DNA from 3 places in the Pseudalkalibacillus sp. A8 genome. Region 3 is predicted to be linked to each of the others. Evidence: riboswitches for the same ligand, from Rfam matches in the RefSeq annotation. Region 3 holds a riboswitch; each other region holds the start of a gene.
What was found. A riboswitch is a leader RNA that binds a small molecule or an ion and turns the genes downstream of it on or off. The one in region 3 is predicted to bind S-adenosylmethionine.

Region 1: linked by a shared signal. The riboswitch ahead of ACJROX_RS09290 (homoserine O-acetyltransferase) and the one ahead of ACJROX_RS06215 (2,3-diketo-5-methylthiopentyl-1-phosphate enolase) in region 3 are both predicted to bind S-adenosylmethionine.
Region 2: linked by a shared signal. The riboswitch ahead of metE (5-methyltetrahydropteroyltriglutamate--homocysteine S-methyltransferase) and the one ahead of ACJROX_RS06215 (2,3-diketo-5-methylthiopentyl-1-phosphate enolase) in region 3 are both predicted to bind S-adenosylmethionine.

Annotation. Positions count from the first base shown of each region.
Region 1 is NZ_CP174509.1:1,790,680-1,796,569, forward strand. It holds gene ACJROX_RS09280 (MGDG synthase family glycosyltransferase) at 1-344, shown strand, start outside; gene ACJROX_RS09285 (TIM barrel protein) at 477-1,316, shown strand; SAM riboswitch class I at 1,730-1,841, shown strand; gene ACJROX_RS09290 (homoserine O-acetyltransferase) at 1,944-3,026, shown strand; gene ACJROX_RS09295 (O-acetylhomoserine aminocarboxypropyltransferase/cysteine synthase family protein) at 3,081-4,397, shown strand; SAM riboswitch class I at 4,424-4,536, shown strand; gene ACJROX_RS09300 (PLP-dependent aspartate aminotransferase family protein) at 4,615-5,890, shown strand, end outside.
Region 2 is NZ_CP174509.1:4,695,165-4,701,054, reverse strand. It holds gene metE (5-methyltetrahydropteroyltriglutamate--homocysteine S-methyltransferase) at 1-1,691, opposite strand, end outside; cobalamin riboswitch at 1,839-2,029, opposite strand; SAM riboswitch class I at 2,084-2,190, opposite strand; partial or broken gene ACJROX_RS24000 (peroxiredoxin) at 2,603-3,194, opposite strand; gene clpP (ATP-dependent Clp endopeptidase proteolytic subunit ClpP) at 3,614-4,213, opposite strand; gene fdhF (formate dehydrogenase subunit alpha) at 4,934-5,890, shown strand, end outside.
Region 3 is NZ_CP174509.1:1,186,438-1,192,327, reverse strand. It holds gene tnpB (IS200/IS605 family element RNA-guided endonuclease TnpB) at 235-1,386, shown strand; SAM riboswitch class I at 1,532-1,643, shown strand; gene ACJROX_RS06215 (2,3-diketo-5-methylthiopentyl-1-phosphate enolase) at 1,755-3,008, shown strand; gene ACJROX_RS06210 (2-hydroxy-3-keto-5-methylthiopentenyl-1-phosphate phosphatase) at 3,005-3,673, shown strand; gene ACJROX_RS06205 (methylthioribulose 1-phosphate dehydratase) at 3,670-4,296, shown strand; gene ACJROX_RS06200 (acireductone dioxygenase) at 4,319-4,867, shown strand; gene ACJROX_RS06195 (creatininase family protein) at 5,642-5,890, opposite strand, start outside.

The sequences.
Region 1 (5,890 bases), 600 kb from region 3:
AAGAGATGAACATGCTTTATGAACAGGCTGATGCAATCATTACAAAGCCAGGCGGTATCACGATCAGTGAAGCTTTGAAAAAGCGTTTGCTCATTTTTGTGCACACTGCTTTGCCAGGACAGGAGCAATACAACTTAAGAGGTTTGAAGGAGAAGGGGCTGATTATGGAGCTTGATGATCAGCCATCTGAAAACGAAATTGCACTTATTCTTGAAAATGAATGGCGAAGGAAGCAGATCTTCAGCAGAATGGATGACTATCTGATGTCAACAGAAAGCTCAGCTATGAAAGAAATCGTCAAGTTGATGGATTCTCCCGCCATGCTCAACATGCAACCGGGGTAAACGGAATAGCTTCAGCCTTTAATACGCGAATTGATCTATTTAAAAAGCCGACAGTTTTTTGTCGGCTTTTTGTGTTAGGATAATGGTAGAATATAGTAAAAAAGCGGTAAAAGTACGTAGGGGGAGAGATTGTTGAAAAATCGATTAAGTATATCCGGAAGTACGATCATGTCTGATCCTGATCAATTTGAAAAGTTGTTTTGGGAGGGGATCGAGGACGTTGAAATCGGTGAATTTGATAATCAACCATCGTTTGATCGATTTTTGAATTTGTGCAGAAAAAAGAATGCAGTTTTTGGTGTCCATTCTCCTCTTTTCAGGAACGGAAGCAAATACGATTTGATCGAAAAAGTTCAAGTGGAGCCGGAATATGCTTGGGCACAATTAGAAAAAGAAGCCGAAAAACTATCCAGGCTTGGAGTAGAATATATTCTTGTCCATTTTCCTTATTTTAAAAGCAAAAAGACTGAAAAAGATCCGAATATGCTGATTGAATATGGGTTGAAAAGGCTGAACGTAATCCAGGAAAAATACCAGATTTCTATCGTGTGTGAACCAAAGCTTGGTTTTCAGCGTTCTCCTGATGGCATCCGTTACCTGCATCAGTTTCCTGAAAACACGTGGAAGAAGTATGGTTTGAAACTTTGCATCGATATCGGGGATTACTTGATCGCAACCGGAAAACATGCAATGGATTACATTTCGAAATGGGAAAAACATATTCATGTCGCCCATATACATAACGTGGCGTTCATAGGTGATAAATATATTTGGACCCCCGTCCATCCTTCCTATGAGGGAAACCTTGAGCATTACGAGCTAGAACCGATTCTTCGTTATCTGGCGGGGATAGGAGGCATCAGATTCGTATTCGAGTATACTCCACATTTGACCCCAAGTGATGAGTTCGTTGCAGAAGGGTATGAGTGGGTGAAAAGCATAGTAAAAGATGAGACGTGCCGGGCGAGGTAGATCTTTGTTTTTGTTTGGCGTGATTAAGTGGGAAATCGGCGCGATTCTACCTGATATCCGCGTGATAATCTTGAAACCCGCGCGATTATCCGGAAATCTGCGTGAATCCATCCAGAACCCCCGTGATTTAAGACGGCGTGATTCCTTACCCCTGAACCTAACGGAGAAGGACGACGATTTGTCGTCCTTCTTTAGCGGTTATCTTTAAAAACTGGCTCTCTATCTTTAAAATATAAAATTATCTTTAAAAAACATAAATTATCTTTAATCCGACGAAAATATCTTGAAAACGGCGTAATGGCGGGTGTTCCAGGTTGGGAAAAGTCGATGGAAAAATTAAATTTCGCTGTTGACACGTTTTTTCCGTCATGCTAAGATTCAAATCAAATAATTTAAAAATTAAATGATTTCAACTCTTATCAAGAGAGGCTGAGGGACTGGCCCGATGAAGCCCGGCAACCATCAAACTTCGGTTTGAAAGGTGCTAATTCCTGCGGAACGCACTGGCGTTTCGGAAGATGAGAGAGACAAATGTATTGATAATTTGGCCTCTCTGTCTTTTACAGAGAGGCTTTTTGATTTTCATGAAAAACAAACGGCATTAAAAATAACAAAGGAGGCCTGACATTGAGGAAGCCCAATTTTTATAAAACAGGAACGGTGCAAATTCCGAACTTTATATTGGAATCCGGGGAAAAACTTGATGAAGTGGAACTCGCTTATGAAAGATGTGGCCCTCGGAATGCACCAGCCATTCTGGTTTGTCATGCGTTGACGGGGAACCAATATACAGTCGGCACCTCAGATGAACCTGGTTGGTGGCACGGATTGATCAAGGAAGGCGGCTACATCGATACGAGGCGCTATCAAGTCATCACTTTCAATGTACTCGGTGGCTGTAACGGTTCAACTGGTCCGGCATCAGTCAATCCGCAAAGGGGGGAGCCCTATCACAATAATTTCCCCAGCTTGACAGTCCGGGACCTGGTAGAAGCTCAGTTCGTAGCACTGAATATCCTCAATATCAATCATTTAAGGGCAGTTATTGGGGGATCGCTCGGCGGGATGCAGGTCCTCGAATGGGGAGTCATGTATCCTGAATTCATCGATAGTATTTTCCCGATTGCTGTCACGCCTCAGTTTAGTGATTACGCGATTGCATTCAACCATATTTCAAGTCTTGCGATCCAGCAAGATCCTGCCTGGAGCGAAGGAAAGCTTCCGAAACAGGGACTGAGCCTTGCACGGATGATCGGGATGATCACTTACCGCTCAGATGTCCTTTTTGAAGAACGCTTTGAGCGGAACCATATCATATCGGAAGGGCTCCCAACGTACGATATTGAATCATACTTATCCTATCAAGGCCAGAAGCTTACCGAGCGCTTTGACGCCAACAGTTATCTTCGTCTGCTCGAGGTGATGAACAGCCATGATCTGGGACGTGACCGAGGCGGCATAGACCATGCGATCCAGCAACTGCAAGTTCCTGTATTTGCGATCAGTTTTACAAGGGACCTGCTTTACCCGCCTGAAAAATTGCATGAATTCGTGAAAACCATCCAACAATTCGGTGGCACTGCAGAATTTTATGAAGTCGATTCGAAATTCGGTCACGATGGATTCTTGGTAGAGTTCGAAAAATGGGGGTACTTCGTCGAGGAGCAGTTGGCAGAACTGGATGTAGAAGATGCGAGATTAGAAGCTTGAAGGATTAATGATAAATCACAATATATAAAATATAAAAAATGAGGAGTGAATGACATGAGTGAAGAAAAAAAATATCGTTTTGAAACAGTAGGGGTACATGGAGGACTGCAACCTGATCCTGCTACAGGTGCACGAGCGTTGCCGATCTATCAATCAAATGCTTACAAGTTTGATAATACAGAACATGCTGCAGACCTTTTTGGACTTAAGGAAGAAGGGTACATCTATTCACGAATCGGTAATCCGACGGTCAATGTTGTCGAAGAACGGGTGACCGAGCTTGAAGGAGGGCTTGGTGGATTAGCGTTCGCAAGTGGAATGGCTGCTATCTCAGCAGCGATCTTCAACATTGCCGAGACAGGTGATGAAATCGTCTCAGCTTCGACTTTATACGGTGGGACGTATAACTTGTTCTCGACCACACTCCCTAAACATGGGATCACAACTCATTTTGTCGATCCGCAGGACGCAGAAAATTTCCGCCGTGCAATCACCCCGAAAACGAAAGCGATCTTTGCGGAAACGATTGGAAATCCTGGGCTGCATGTGCTTGATATTGAAGCAATCGCGAAAATCGCACATGAAGCCGGTATTCCACTCATCGTCGACAACACGCTTGCTACCCCTTATTTGTTAAGGCCGATCGAGCATGGTGCAGATATCGTCGTCCATTCAGCTACGAAATGGCTTGGTGGTAATGGAACGACCATGGGGGGGGTCATTGTCGATGCAGGGAAGTTCGATTGGAATTCGCCGAAATTCCCTGGATTCACAGAACCGGACCATAGCTACAACGGTATCGTATATGCGGAAGCGCTGCCTGAAGCTGCCTTCATTGTGAAAGCACGTGTCCAGCTTTTACGGGATACAGGAGCATCGTTAAGTCCATTCAATGCTTTTCAGCTTGCGTTAGGATTGGAGACATTGCATGTGCGGGTGAAAGAGCATGTAGCAAACGCTAGGAAGATTGTTGAATACCTCGAGGGACATCCAGGCGTGGATTGGGTGCTCTATCCTGAACAAGAGAGCCATCCATCGAAACAGCTTGCGAATAAATACTTGCCTCAAGGCGCTGGATCAGTCGTCGTTTTCGGAATCAAAGGCGGCCGGGATGCAGGCGCATCAGTGATCAACAATGTTGAATTATGGTCACACCTCGCCAATGTAGGGGACGCTAAGAGCCTGATCATCCACCCGGCAAGCACGACCCACCAGCAGTTGAGACCGGAGGAACTGCCATCTACAGGTGTAACGGAAGATCTTGTCAGATTGTCAGTGGGAATTGAAAATGTAGAGGATCTTATAGAAGATTTAGAGCAAGCGATAGAAGCGGCGACAGGATTGGCGTCCAAGGTTGAACAAGTGAATTGAGTTACATTTAAAAAAGAATAATTGACTTCTTATCCAGAGCGGTGGAGGGGCTGGCCCGATGAAACCCGGCAACCATCAAGTTTTTGATTGAACTTGAAAAGGTGCTAATTCCTGCAGGAGCAATCCTGATAGATAAGAAGAGTGGTCGAAGCCCTCTTCTTCTTATCGAAGAGGGCTTTTTTAAATAGAGAACACAACCAATCAGGGGGACTAACAAATGACAGATACATTCAACACTTACGATATTGAAACCTTATCACTGCACGGCGGGCAGGCGCCTGACCCGACAACCGGATCACGTGCCGTTCCGATCTACCAGACCAGTTCTTATGTATTCCATGACACCGAGCATGCAGAAAGGCTCTTTGCATTAGATGAGCCTGGAAACATCTACTCGAGAATCGGGAATCCGACGGTCGATGTATTCGAAAAGAGGCTCGCGCTCGTGGAAGACGGAGTAGCGGCAGTTGCAACTTCCTCAGGTCAGGCGGCGATCACTCTATCAATCTTGAACTTAGCGAGTGCCGGAGATGAAATCGTAGCTGCTACGAATCTATACGGCGGTACGTATAACTTGTTCTCGACGACATTGCCGAGATACGGAATTACAGTACGTTTCGTAGACCCATCCAACCCGGACAATTTTAAAGAAGCGATCAACGATAAAACCAAAGCTGTGTTTGCTGAAATTATCGGGAATCCGAGTTTGAACGTGCTGGATGTCGAAGCGGTTGCTTCGGTTGCACATGAGACAGGGGTTCCGCTCATCATTGATAACACGTTTGCAACACCGTATGTTTGTAAACCTATAACGCTCGGAGCGGATATCGTCGTCCACTCTGCAACAAAATGGATCGGTGGCCACGGAACATCCATCGGGGGAATCGTCGTAGATGGAGGACGTTTCAACTGGAATTCTCCTAAGTTTCCGGGATTCACTGAACCGGATCCAAGCTATAACGGACTTGTTTATGCCAATGATTTCGGAACACTTGCGTTCAGCACGAAGCTGCGGGTACAGCTCTTACGGGATTTCGGTGCATGCTTGAGTCCTTTCAACGCATTCCTGTTGCTGCAAGGTCTTGAAACGCTGCACCTCCGAGTTGAAAAACATAACCAGAATGCGCAAGAACTTGCAGAATTACTCGAAAAGCATCCTGCAGTGGAATGGGTCTCCTATCCTGGGTTGGAAAGCCATCCATCACATGAACTCGGTAAAAAAGTGTTGAAGAAAGGTTTCGGGGCAGTCGTCAATTTCGGAATCAAAGGCGGAAAAGAGGCTGGAAGCAAGCTGATAAACAATGTTGCATTGTGGTCTCACCTGGCCAACGTTGGAGATGCGAAATCCTTGATCATCCACCCGGCTTCGACCACACATCAACAACTGTCTCGTGAAGAGTTGGAGGCGACCGGGGTAAAAGAGGAACTAGTCCGTTTATCAGTAGGGGTCGAATCTGTCCGTGATCTCATCAATGATCTTGATCAGGCATTGT
Region 2 (5,890 bases), 2.5 Mb from region 3:
GTGATCGGTCCTGTAAGCATTCCTTTGACCGGTTTCTTCGTGAGTGACTGGGCATAGATGATTTCCTTGACGGTCATCGGCTCTGGTAAAGCTACATCACCAAAAATGATCGGCGGCTTCACACAACGGGAACCGTAAGATTGAACCCACGCATAATCTGTAAAGGCGAATCCTTTGAGCTTTTCACCAAAGTATTCGACCATATCGTTCCGTTCGAATTCTCCATGAACGAGAACATCGAGTCCAATTTCTTCTTGGAGATCAATCCATTCGGATGTTTTTTCTTTAACGAAGGTTTCGTAAGCTTCTGTTGACCATTTCCCTTTACGGAAACGGGAGCGTGCCTGCCTGATTTCCGTCGTTTGCGGAAGGCTTCCGATGGTTGTGGTAGGCAGTAAAGGTAGCTGGAAAACGTCCTGCTGCAAAGCCTGGCGTTCGATGAAAGGGAGGGCACGGGCTGGCTCTTTTCCTTTCCATTTTTCCACTTCCTCCTGAACGTCCGGGTTGTTGCGTTCCGTTGAATTCCAAAACTGATCAAGACGGCTCATCTGCTTCTCTACCTCAGCAGCGATACTGTCTTTTCCATCGTTTACACCTTTGGTCAAAAGGACGGTCTCCTGTAATTTCTGGTCAGCAAAGGCCAAAGCGTGCTTCAGTTCATCATCTAATCGTTCTTCTGAATCGGTCGTAACCGGTACGTGCAGCAGGCTGCAGGATGGCTGGATGACCAATTGTTCATCATTGACATGCTTACGTATCACTTCAATTTGCTGCCATGTTTTCTCCAAATCACTGCGCCATACGTTCCGGCCATCGATGAGACCTGCGGCAAGGGTTTTGTCAGCAGGGAAGCCATGTTTTTTCAGAGCGGCAAGGTTTTCTCCATCATCATGGATGAAATCGATTCCGATGCCGTCGACAGGGAGAGACAGGACTTCTTCATAGTGATTGATCGATTCAAAATACGTTTGCAGAAGGACTTTCAATTCAGGAAGTTCCAGTCGAATGTTACCATAGACTTCTTTAAAATAGGCAAGCTCTTCTTTGTCCAGGCCCGTGCATAAAATCGGTTCATCGATCTGGACCCATTCTGCGCCTTCCTTTTTCAGTTCCTGCAGCACTTGTATGTATAGAGGAACAAGTGCTTCCAGAAGATTTCCAAACGTTTCCTTTTCATACCCTTTCGCAAGTTTTAAAAAGGTGATCGGGCCGAGAAGAACTGGCTTACTAATAATGCCTAGCTTTTCTTTCGCTTCAAGGAAATAGGAAAGCGGGCGATTTTCTGTCAGGTAAGGTTTTGCATCGTTTTCAATTTCAGGGACGATATAGTGGTAATTGGTATTGAACCATTTGGTCATTTCGGACGCGACTGCTACCTTGTTCCCGCGGGCGATATCAAAATACGTTTGAAGCAGCGATTCTTCCCCTGATGACTGGAAACGCTGCGGGATGAATCCGAACATGACTGCTGTATCAAGCACATGATCATAATAGCTGAAGTCCCCGGTTGGGATCCAGTCGACGCCAAGATCCTTTTGCTTCTTTAAGTCCTGCAAGCGAAGCTGTTCCATTTCCTCAAGCAATCCCTTTTCGGTCCGCTTTCCTTTCCAAAACTGTTCAAGTGCTTTCTTCCATTCACGTTTTTCACCGATTCTCGGGTAACCGATGGTTGAACTTTTTGCTTTTTGCATTGCCATTCCTCCATGTTTCTTTTTTCAATCCAATAAAAAAATCCCTCTTTCCTAGAAGAGAGACGGCGGAGCGGCATAGGGAAAAAGCTGTCGAAGAAGACAGACGAATCCCGTAAGATGCCAACACCTGCCTATTCCTCGTAGGTCGTAGTGTAGGGTTCCATAGGCAGGTCTCCTGACTTATGCTCTTCACAAACCTGCGCCTTCCCATACTGAGATAGTGACATGCTTGCAGGCTGCTCCCAAATACAGTGGCGGGACCGTGCCGGAATCTCACCGGACTTCCCTTTTAAGCTGGAACTGCATAGAGGTCCAGCACCTGTGGAACGTCGATATTTGACTGTCAATCACAAAAAAACCTCTCGGAGGAGAGGTTTCGATTTGAAAGACCTCTCTCATTTCTCAAAGCATTCGCTTTGCTGGAATTGGCACCAAGCTCCATCGTTTGGTCGGTTGCCGGGTTTCATAGGGCCAGTCCCTCCACCACTCTGAATAAGAGATTTATAAATTGGATTAATAAAAGAATACTAGCATGGCCGTCAAAAAGAGTCAAACACTGTTTTTTAAAAATTATGTTTTCCAACTAAGGCGGCTGGAGAGCACATAGAAAAACAAAGAAAGGGGTCGTGACAGTTTTGTACATATCAACAGAATAGATTTCCACTAAAAATTCATGTACATCTTTGAAAAGGATGCCATTATTTTAGGTTGAAGTGCTTACCAACGCACAACCGAACTTTGTTTAGTTCGAGCCTCCTCGTCAGCTTTCCAGTGACTAATCGGGTCGCTTCCACTTTTCTTTCAGATCACTGTTCAGGAGTGAATTTCGGAAATATCAGCAAAAAGACTCCGGCCAAGGAAATACCGAAATCATCTTCATAATTCGCTTTTTGATTATCTAGAAGGCGATGTCAGATTTTCCCGATCATAATCGAATTCCTCTTTATGCCTGGTTGGCCGGGTAACCAGTTGGCTGGGACGCCTTCGCCTGTTTTCCGTCCATGCTGGATTCCCTGAAGCAATCTTAAAATTTCAAAAATGTTCCGCCCAACCTCAAGAGGATTGACCAGTTTGGAAACGATCACTCCGTCAGGATCGATAATCACAGTAGCCCGAAGCGCCGCTCCTTTCTTTTCATCCAGTACACGATAGGCACGGGTGATCACCTGGTTCCGATCGCTGACCAACGGAAAATTGACTTTTGAAGCCGAAGGAGAGGTTTCGGTGAATACTTTATGTGCGTGTACACTGTCTGTGCTGATTGCCAACACTTCTGCATTCAATGAACGCAGCTTAGGATAAAATAGCAGCGACCGCCGCTAATTCAGTCGGTCAAACGAAAGTAAAATCACTTCCATAGAAAAAGAGGATGACCCATTTCCCTTTATATGTTTTAAGTGATACATCGATGATTTTCTTTTCAACGTTGTTGTAAGCTTCAGCATTAAAGTGAGGTGCCTCCTCTGTCGTTTGTCCACAAAATGGTAAGTTACATGTTTCCAGATCTTCAACATTAAGTCGACCATCGAGTTCTTTCAAGTGATCACCCCGAAATTTTGTCCTCCCTCATTACTATTTCTGGTATTCTTAAAATATACATTGAACCGAGGTACAGGATTAATAGAGAAGAGGGGAGAGATCCAAGATGCTCAACCTTGTATGGATCGGTTTTTTTCTGATCCTCGCCCTGTTTTTCTATTTGCGGATCAGGATTGGGCGCACCAATCAATCTTACCGTTCAAATTGCCAAGTGTGCAGAAAAGCATTCAAGCCGCCTGGCTTGACCTTCAATCGGTTACCGAAGTATTGTCCGTATTGCCAGGCAAAGCTTCGGTAAAACCATTAGAATGTGTGTTTATGATCACTAGCATTTGGCAACAAAAAACTGACCCCGATTTAATCGGAGCCAGTCTCTTGAACGATTATTTACTATCTTGGGTTACCGGTTTTTCGATGACCTCGTCAATCAGACCGTATTCTTTCGCTGCAAGAGCACTCATGAACTTATCTCGATCTGTGTCACGTTCAACAACTTCTAGTGGTTGCCCTGAACGTTCTGCGATGATTTTGTTTAGTTTTTCACGCATTTCGATGATTCGACGAGCATGGATTTCAATGTCAGCCGCTTGACCTTGTGTTCCGCCTAGTGGTTGGTGGATCATCACTTCACTGTTCGGAAGTGCGAAACGCTTTCCAGGTTCTCCAGCTGTAAGTAAGAATGCCCCCATTGATGCTGCCATACCGATACAGATTGTGCTGACTTTCGGCTTGATGAATTGCATCGTATCATAAATCGCCATACCTGAAGTGATGGATCCTCCAGGACTGTTGATATAAAGCGAAATGTCTTTGTCAGGATCTTCAGCAGCTAAGAATAATAATTGCGCTACAATCGAGTTTGCAACATTGTCATCGATCGCGCTTCCTAACATGATGATACGATCTTTTAGAAGGCGGGAGTAAATATCATAGGCACGTTCCCCGCGGTTCGTCTGTTCAATAACTGTTGGGATCAAGTTCATTTCAGAAATCCTCCTCTTTCCATAAGTATCTTTATGGCTTTACTTCATCTTACTCAATAGGTCAATATAGGTCAAACTTTTAGGCTCTTACCATCGGTTTTTTCGTTCGACGTTTTTTTTCCTTTTTCAAAAGCTCTGTTATTTTCACTTGTTGCTTTTCGCGAAATTCACTCCCTTTCCGCTGGCGAACCGCAAGCCTCCTCACTTGCACATGGATCTCAACACAAAAATGAAATCATTTTCGTGTCTGCGATGAGAATTCTTAGAAGCTTTCCTTATGCTGGCTTCGACGTTCACCATAGGGACGTGGTGGTATTTAGTCGAAGTTCATTATTATACTCGAAGATCCTTAAATCGATGCAGGGTCTTGCCTGGCTCGCTTTTCCCGCAGGAGAGTCGCAAATTTCGCTTTATGCTTTATCTGAAAAAATCAACATTTGAATTTAAGAAAACTTTTAAAATGAACCTATAACCCTTATGTAAGAATCTATGTATACATCATATCATTTTTCCCGTTCTTATCGGTTTTAAACATTCAATTGTTTGAAAGAAATGAAAGTGGAAGAGGCTCGCTGGAATATTGATAGATGGTTTACAGCAAGATTGAACGGGAAACAGAGTACTAGATAAGGTATTTTGAGAGCAGCGAAATTCCATCAATGATCGCTTGCTCTATTTGTGATTGAGAAAAATGAGGAGGTTTCAACTGTGTCTGAGGAAATGGTTCGAGTCAATGTCAATGGGGTGGAGTATCAGACATCAGAGGGGCAGAACGTATTGCAATTTTTAGAAGTAGAAGATGTCAGTGTACCAGCCATCTGTTTTCACGAAAGCCTAGGTCCGATCCAGAGTTGTGATACGTGCATCGTGGAAGTGAATGGGAAACTGAAGAGGGCTTGCGGGACGAAACTTGAAGCGGATATGGAAATCAGTACGCAGCACGAAGATGTACATAAAGCTCAGGATCTAGCAATGGACCAGATTTTACACAAGCATGAATTGTATTGTACGGTTTGTGATTACAATAATGGACGATGCAATATCCATAACACGGTGGCTGAGATGCAGAAGGAACACCAACAGCTTCCTTTCAAAGAGAAGGGATACGACATTGATGATTCAGGTTCGTTCTACCGGTATGATCCGAACCAATGCATATTATGCGGTCGTTGTGTCGAGGTTTGCCAGGATGTCGAGGTCAATGAAACGCTGACGATCGATTGGGAACGGGAGCAGCCACGCGTTCTCTGGGATAACGATGTACCGATTGATGAATCTTCTTGTGTCAACTGTGGTCAATGTGTAACCGTCTGTCCGTGTAACGCGCTCATGGAAAAATCAATGATCAAAGAAGCAGGATATCTGACAGACGTTGAACAAGGCACGTTGAGGTCGATGATTGATTTTACGAAAAATGTGGAGTCTGGATTCGGTCCATTGTTCGCGATTTCAGATACCGAAGCGGAAATGCGGGAGGATCGTATTGAGAAAACGAAAACGGTTTGTACGTATTGTGGAGTGGGCTGCAGTTTTGATGTTTGGACGAAGGGCCGGCATATTTTAAAAATCCAGCCACAGCCTGAAGCGCCAGCCAACGGGATTTCGACCTGCGTGAAAGGGAAATTCGGCTGGGATTACGTAAATAGTGAAGAGCGGTTGACAAAGCCTCTTATCCGG
Region 3 (5,890 bases):
AACAGGTTTTTCCAAGAAAAGAAAAATATCCTGTTAAGGAATGATCCAAACGCTTAACTTCTCAAAACCTCTCACTAATTTTATCGTTTACCGACAGAAGACTCCCACCTCAAGGAATGTGAAGGGCGTATCCCAATGAGTAGGTGGGAGATGAATGTCGGTTGGGGTTAGGCAAAGTGGACCTCGTTGTGTTAGAATAAGAACATACATTCCCTTTAAGCGAGATGATCAGCCATGTTAATCAAAAAAGCGTATAAGTTTCGGATCTATCCAAACAAAGAACAGGAAATCTTAATCGCTAAAACCATTGGTTGTTCTCGTTTTGTGTTTAATCATTTTTTAGCTCAATGGAACGATACCTACCGTGAAACAGGCAAAGGGTTATCGTATAACACTTGCTCTTCTCAATTAACACAACTTAAGAAAAAATTGGTTTGGTTAAAAGAAGTTGACAGCATTGCTATACAATCCTCTCTTAAAAATCTTGCTGATTCGTATACTCGATTCTTCAAGAAACAAAACAAAGCACCACGATTTAAGTCTAAAAAGAATAATGTACAATCCTACACAACAAAGCACACGAACGGCAATATTGCGATTGTAGGCAACAAAATCAAGTTGCCTAAACTTGGCTTAGTCAGGTTTGCCAAAAGTCGTGAGGTTGAAGGTCGTATCCTGAATGTCACGGTTCGACGTCATCCAACCGGAAAATATTTTGTATCCATCCTTGTTGAAACAGAGGTTGAAGCGTTACCTAAAACCGGTTCAGCTTTAGGGATCGATGTTGGCCTCAAGGACTTTGCGATTTTGTCTGATGGAACAATACATAAGAATCACAACTATTTTTGCAAACTTGAAAAGAAATTAGCCAAAGCACAACGTACGCTTTCAAGGCGTAAAAAGGGTTCTTCCAACTGGCATAAGCAACGGATAAAGGTTGCACGACTGCATGAGAAAATCACCAATGCAAGAATGGATGACTTGCATAAAATCTCGACCGGTATTGTCAAAAACCACGACATCATCGGTATAGAAGATTTACAAGTAAGGAATCTATTGAAAAACCACCATTTAGCCAAATCTATCAGTGAGGTTAGTTGGTCGAAATTCCGTATGATGCTTGAATACAAAGCGAAGTGGTATGGCAAACAAGTGGTCATTGTCGCAAAAAATTTTCCCTCTAGTCAACTATGTTCAAAGTGCGGATACAAAAACAAAGATGTTAAAAATCTCGGATTGCGTAAATGGGATTGCCCTTCTTGCGGCGAACATCACGATCGAGACATGAACGCAAGTATCAATATTCGTAATGAAGCATTACGATTAAACCGCAGGAACTGCGGGGATAGCCTAGTTAAGAACCGGTGGTTGCACTGGTGCTCTTAGGAATCTCCCACTTCAAACAGACCGTAAGGTCGTTAAGTGGCGAGAGGTTCAATTAAATAAAATAATAGTTAGGGAATTGACATGCACGAATTTCCGTGTAATAATCCGTGTTATAAATCTATTTAACTGGAATTCAATCGTATGACTCTTATCAAGAGAGGTGGAGGGACGAGCCCGAAGAAGCCCGGCAACCGGCTTTTAACTGTAGTTAAAAACACGGTGCTAATTCTCGCAGCTTTAGAGCTGACAGATGAGAGGATGGAGACCGCAATCAATCGACCTCTTCCTCTTGTGGGAAGAGGTTTTTTATATGGGTTAATAGAATGATAACCTTTAAAATTTGTTAAATACTTGAAAGGGTGAACGTCATGAGTGAAAAAATCATTGCTACCTACCTGCTGCATGACAAAAAAGAAGATCTTGAGAAAAAAGCGGAATCGATCGCACTCGGATTGACAGTCGGATCATGGACGAACCTGCCAGCTTTGGAGCAAAAGCAGTTGAGCATACATAAAGGGAGAGTGATTGACGTCACCTACCTTCCTGAAGACGAAAAAGCGGATCACTTTTTTGGAGGAAAACGGACGAAGGGAATCATCAAGATTGCCTACCCTTCCGCTAACTTCAGTAACGACATCCCGGCCATTTTGACGACAATCTTCGGTAAACTTTCATTGGATGGGGAAATCAAGCTGCTCGATATTGAGTTATCGGATCTGTTGCTTTCTCAGTATCCTGGTCCGCAATTTGGAATCTCTGGTATCCGAGAGAAACTCGACGTTTATGACCGGCCATTGCTGATGAGCATTTTCAAAGGCGTGATCGGTAAGGAGCAGCAGGACCTCGACAATCAGATGCGGCTTCAAGCCCTGGGCGGTGTCGACATCGTCAAGGATGATGAGATCCTCTTCGACAACGAAAAGACGCCATTCGAATCAAGGATCAAGTCCGGACTGCAGGTTTTAAAGGAAGTGTATGAGGAAACGGGCCACCGGACTTTGTATGCTGCCAATTTGACTGGCCGGACCTTCGATTTGAAGGAAAAAGCGAAGCGGGCAGTGGAACTTGGAGCCAACTCCCTGTTGTTAAATGTATTTGCCTATGGGTTAGACACCCTGCAGGCTTTGGCGGAAGACCCTGAAATCAATGTACCGATCATGGCGCACCCAGCGTTCAGCGGAGCGATCACACCTTCCCCATTTTACGGTGTCTCGAATAAAGTCCTGCTCGGAAAGCTTTTACGACTGGCTGGTGCAGACTATGTTCTGTTCCCGTCACCGTATGGAAGTGTAGCGCTGGATAAGGGGGAAACGCAAGAAATTGCTGAAGCGTTGACAGTTGATGAAGGTCCATTGAAAAGAGCTTTCCCTGTTCCATCTGCCGGCATCCACCCGGGACTGACGCCACTGCTCATCAATGACTTCGGTGAGGATAGCATCATCAACGCTGGTGGCGGAATCCACGGTCATCCGGACGGAGCAGACGCTGGCGGCAGAGCATTCCGCGATGCAATTGATGGTGTATTGGACGGCCGGTCATTGGAACAAGTGGCTGAAGTAAGTGATCCACTGAAAAAAGCGCTTGATCTATGGGGTCCTGCGAAGGTGAAATCAAAATCATGAGCAGACAACCGATCATCTTTTGTGACTTCGATGGTACGATTACTATGAGCGACAATATCATTACTATTATGAAAAAGTTTGCGCCACCAGAATGGGAAGAATTGAAGGATTTGATTTTATCCCAGCGGATTTCTATCCGTGAAGGTGTCGGAAAGATGTTTTCGCTCCTTCCGAAAGATTTGAAGGATGATATTAAAGAATATGCAATCCGTCAGGCTGAATTCCGTCCAGGTTTTGAAGAATTCGTAGCCTTTACGAAAGAACAGAACATCAAACTGCTTGTGGTTAGCGGAGGCATTGATTTTTTCGTCTATCGATTGCTTGTGCCTTTTGACATTGAGCGCCATGATATTTACTGCAACGGCAGTGATTTCACCGGCGAAAGGATCAGAATCACCTGGCCACATCCGTGTGATCGTTATTGCGACAATGACTGTGGCTGCTGCAAACCTTCGATTTTAAGAAACTATGATCCTAAACAATACGACAGGATCGTGATTGGTGATTCGATCACAGACTTACAGGCAGCAAAAATAGCAGACAAGGTGATCTCAAGAGGTTTTTTAACCGAGAAATGCCGTGAATTGGACCTGGATTACAGAGCATTCGAAACCTTCTACGATGTCATCGGAATTCTGAAACAAAGACAGGAGGAGCTGGTATGAGTAAGTTGAAGAAGTACTGGAATGAGCTTGCCGATGTAAAAGATGAACTTGCTTCTCGTGATTGGTTTCCCGGTACAAGCGGAAACCTTTCGATCAAAGTCCAGTCAGACCCACTCAATTTCCTTGTGACAGCAAGCGGGAAAGATAAACGGAAACGGACGTCAGAAGATTTTGTCCTTGTGGATGAAAACTGTGTACCGGTTGAGGAAACAGTGTTACGTCCTTCAGCAGAAACGCTTATCCATAAGGAAATCTATGAGCGGACGGATGCAGCCTGCTGCCTCCATGTCCACACCGTCGACAACAACGTCATTTCAGAGCTTTACGGCGATGAAAAGTGTGTCGTGTTTCAAGGACAGGAGCTGATCAAAGCCTTCGGGCTATGGGAACAGGATGCAAAAATCACAGTACCGATCGTGGAAAACCATGCGGATATTCCAACATTGACAAAGGAAATGGCGGCAAATCTAAGGGAAGATGTTTATGGGATTCTGATCCGAAACCACGGGATAACCGTCTGGGGCAAAAACGCGTTTGAGGCAAAGAAATACTTGGAGGCTTTTGAGTTTCTATTTTCCTATCATCTGAAAATCAGATCATATAAAAGCTTAAGTCTTTCATAATTTTTTAAGGAGGAGATTGAAAATGGCAGTCATTAAAATCAGAAACACGAACGAAGCGATTGAAGGAGACAAGGCAGTCGGCGAATTTCTACAGAATCAAGGGGTACTTTACGAAAAATGGGATACGAGCAAGCTCCCAGACGAATTGAAAGAAAACTGTAGGATCAATGATGAACAGAAGCAGCAAACACTCGAAGTATTCGATGAGGAGATCCGCTCACTCGCACAACGGAATGGATATGTAAGCTGGGATGTCGTTGCACTCTCTGAAGAAACACCGGACCTAGAAGCATTGTTGAAAAAATTCGAGCAAGTCCACGTGCATACAGAAGATGAAGTCCGTGCAATTACAGCAGGTCACGGTATTTTCATCATCAAGGGTCAAGACGACCTCGGCTATTTTGATGTCGAATTGGAAGCCGGCGATGTCATTTCCGTACCGGTCGAGACGCCGCATTTCTTCACTTTGATGGATGATCGCCAAGTAGTAGCTGTCCGCCTGTTCATCGATCCATCCGGCTGGGTAGCGCATCCTTACAAAGATCCTGAATTCGAAGAACAGAAAGCGTAATGAATTGATAATAGAACTTGGTAATCCTGTCCATTTTGAGGTAGGAAAACGGAAATCCAGGGTTAATCACACAGAACTCACCTATGATCTGAAAATGAATCCAGAAGAAAAGAGCTCGGTTTCAAGCTCTTTTCTTCTGTTTATGTAAGACGCACTTACTCCATAATGCTTCCTTATCTTGGATTAATTTGTTACATTCATTTGTGATACCCCCTCGATCTATTTAAACTCGATCTATTTAAATACGTTATTTTTGATCTTTTGCAACTTTATGACCTTTATTCTAAAGTTCGTATCAATAATATTCGTCTTATACTAATGTCACTGAATGACCAAGTTGTTTCCCTAGAGAACAACACCCTCCTCTTCCTCTACTACTTTTGGGTAACATGATGCAAAATACAGTTCTTCCTGGCTTACTTTCAAGAAGTGTCTCCATCAATATGATACTAACTAGAGATAATTGGATAAAAAGACGGGCTTAAATGATAGATCACTATCATACGTTCGGTGAAAGCAGAAACTAAAATACATCAACAAGGAGCGCCACTGTTTAAGGGTGGTGCTCCCTGTTAAAGCAATAGATTTAATGATTTGTTTTGGTGTACCTCTTCCAAAAATTCGTCCACCACTCTTCTTGCTTGGAAATCTAAACAAATAAAACTCCAACTCTTTTCCTGTAAAAACGCCGCTGATCTAATGAATAAAGTTCCAAATCAATCAAATAGCGAATATAGAATATCATTTTCTATACTCGCCACATGACATCCCGTCTTATAATAAACGATTAAAATCCTTATGAACTGCTTTTATGATTTCATCGGAAAAAAGCTCTAAGAAGTATTCACCCCATTCTGCTTTTGCCTGTCTCGGATCGCCCAAAATACCAACTTCTGTAATACCGACTATCCCACTTTTAAACACCTTATTTAAAACTTCCTCTGTCATTGGGCCGATATAACCAGGTGTTGCTTTATCCATATCCACTTGTTCAGGGGCAGTATGAAGCATTACAGATGTTTC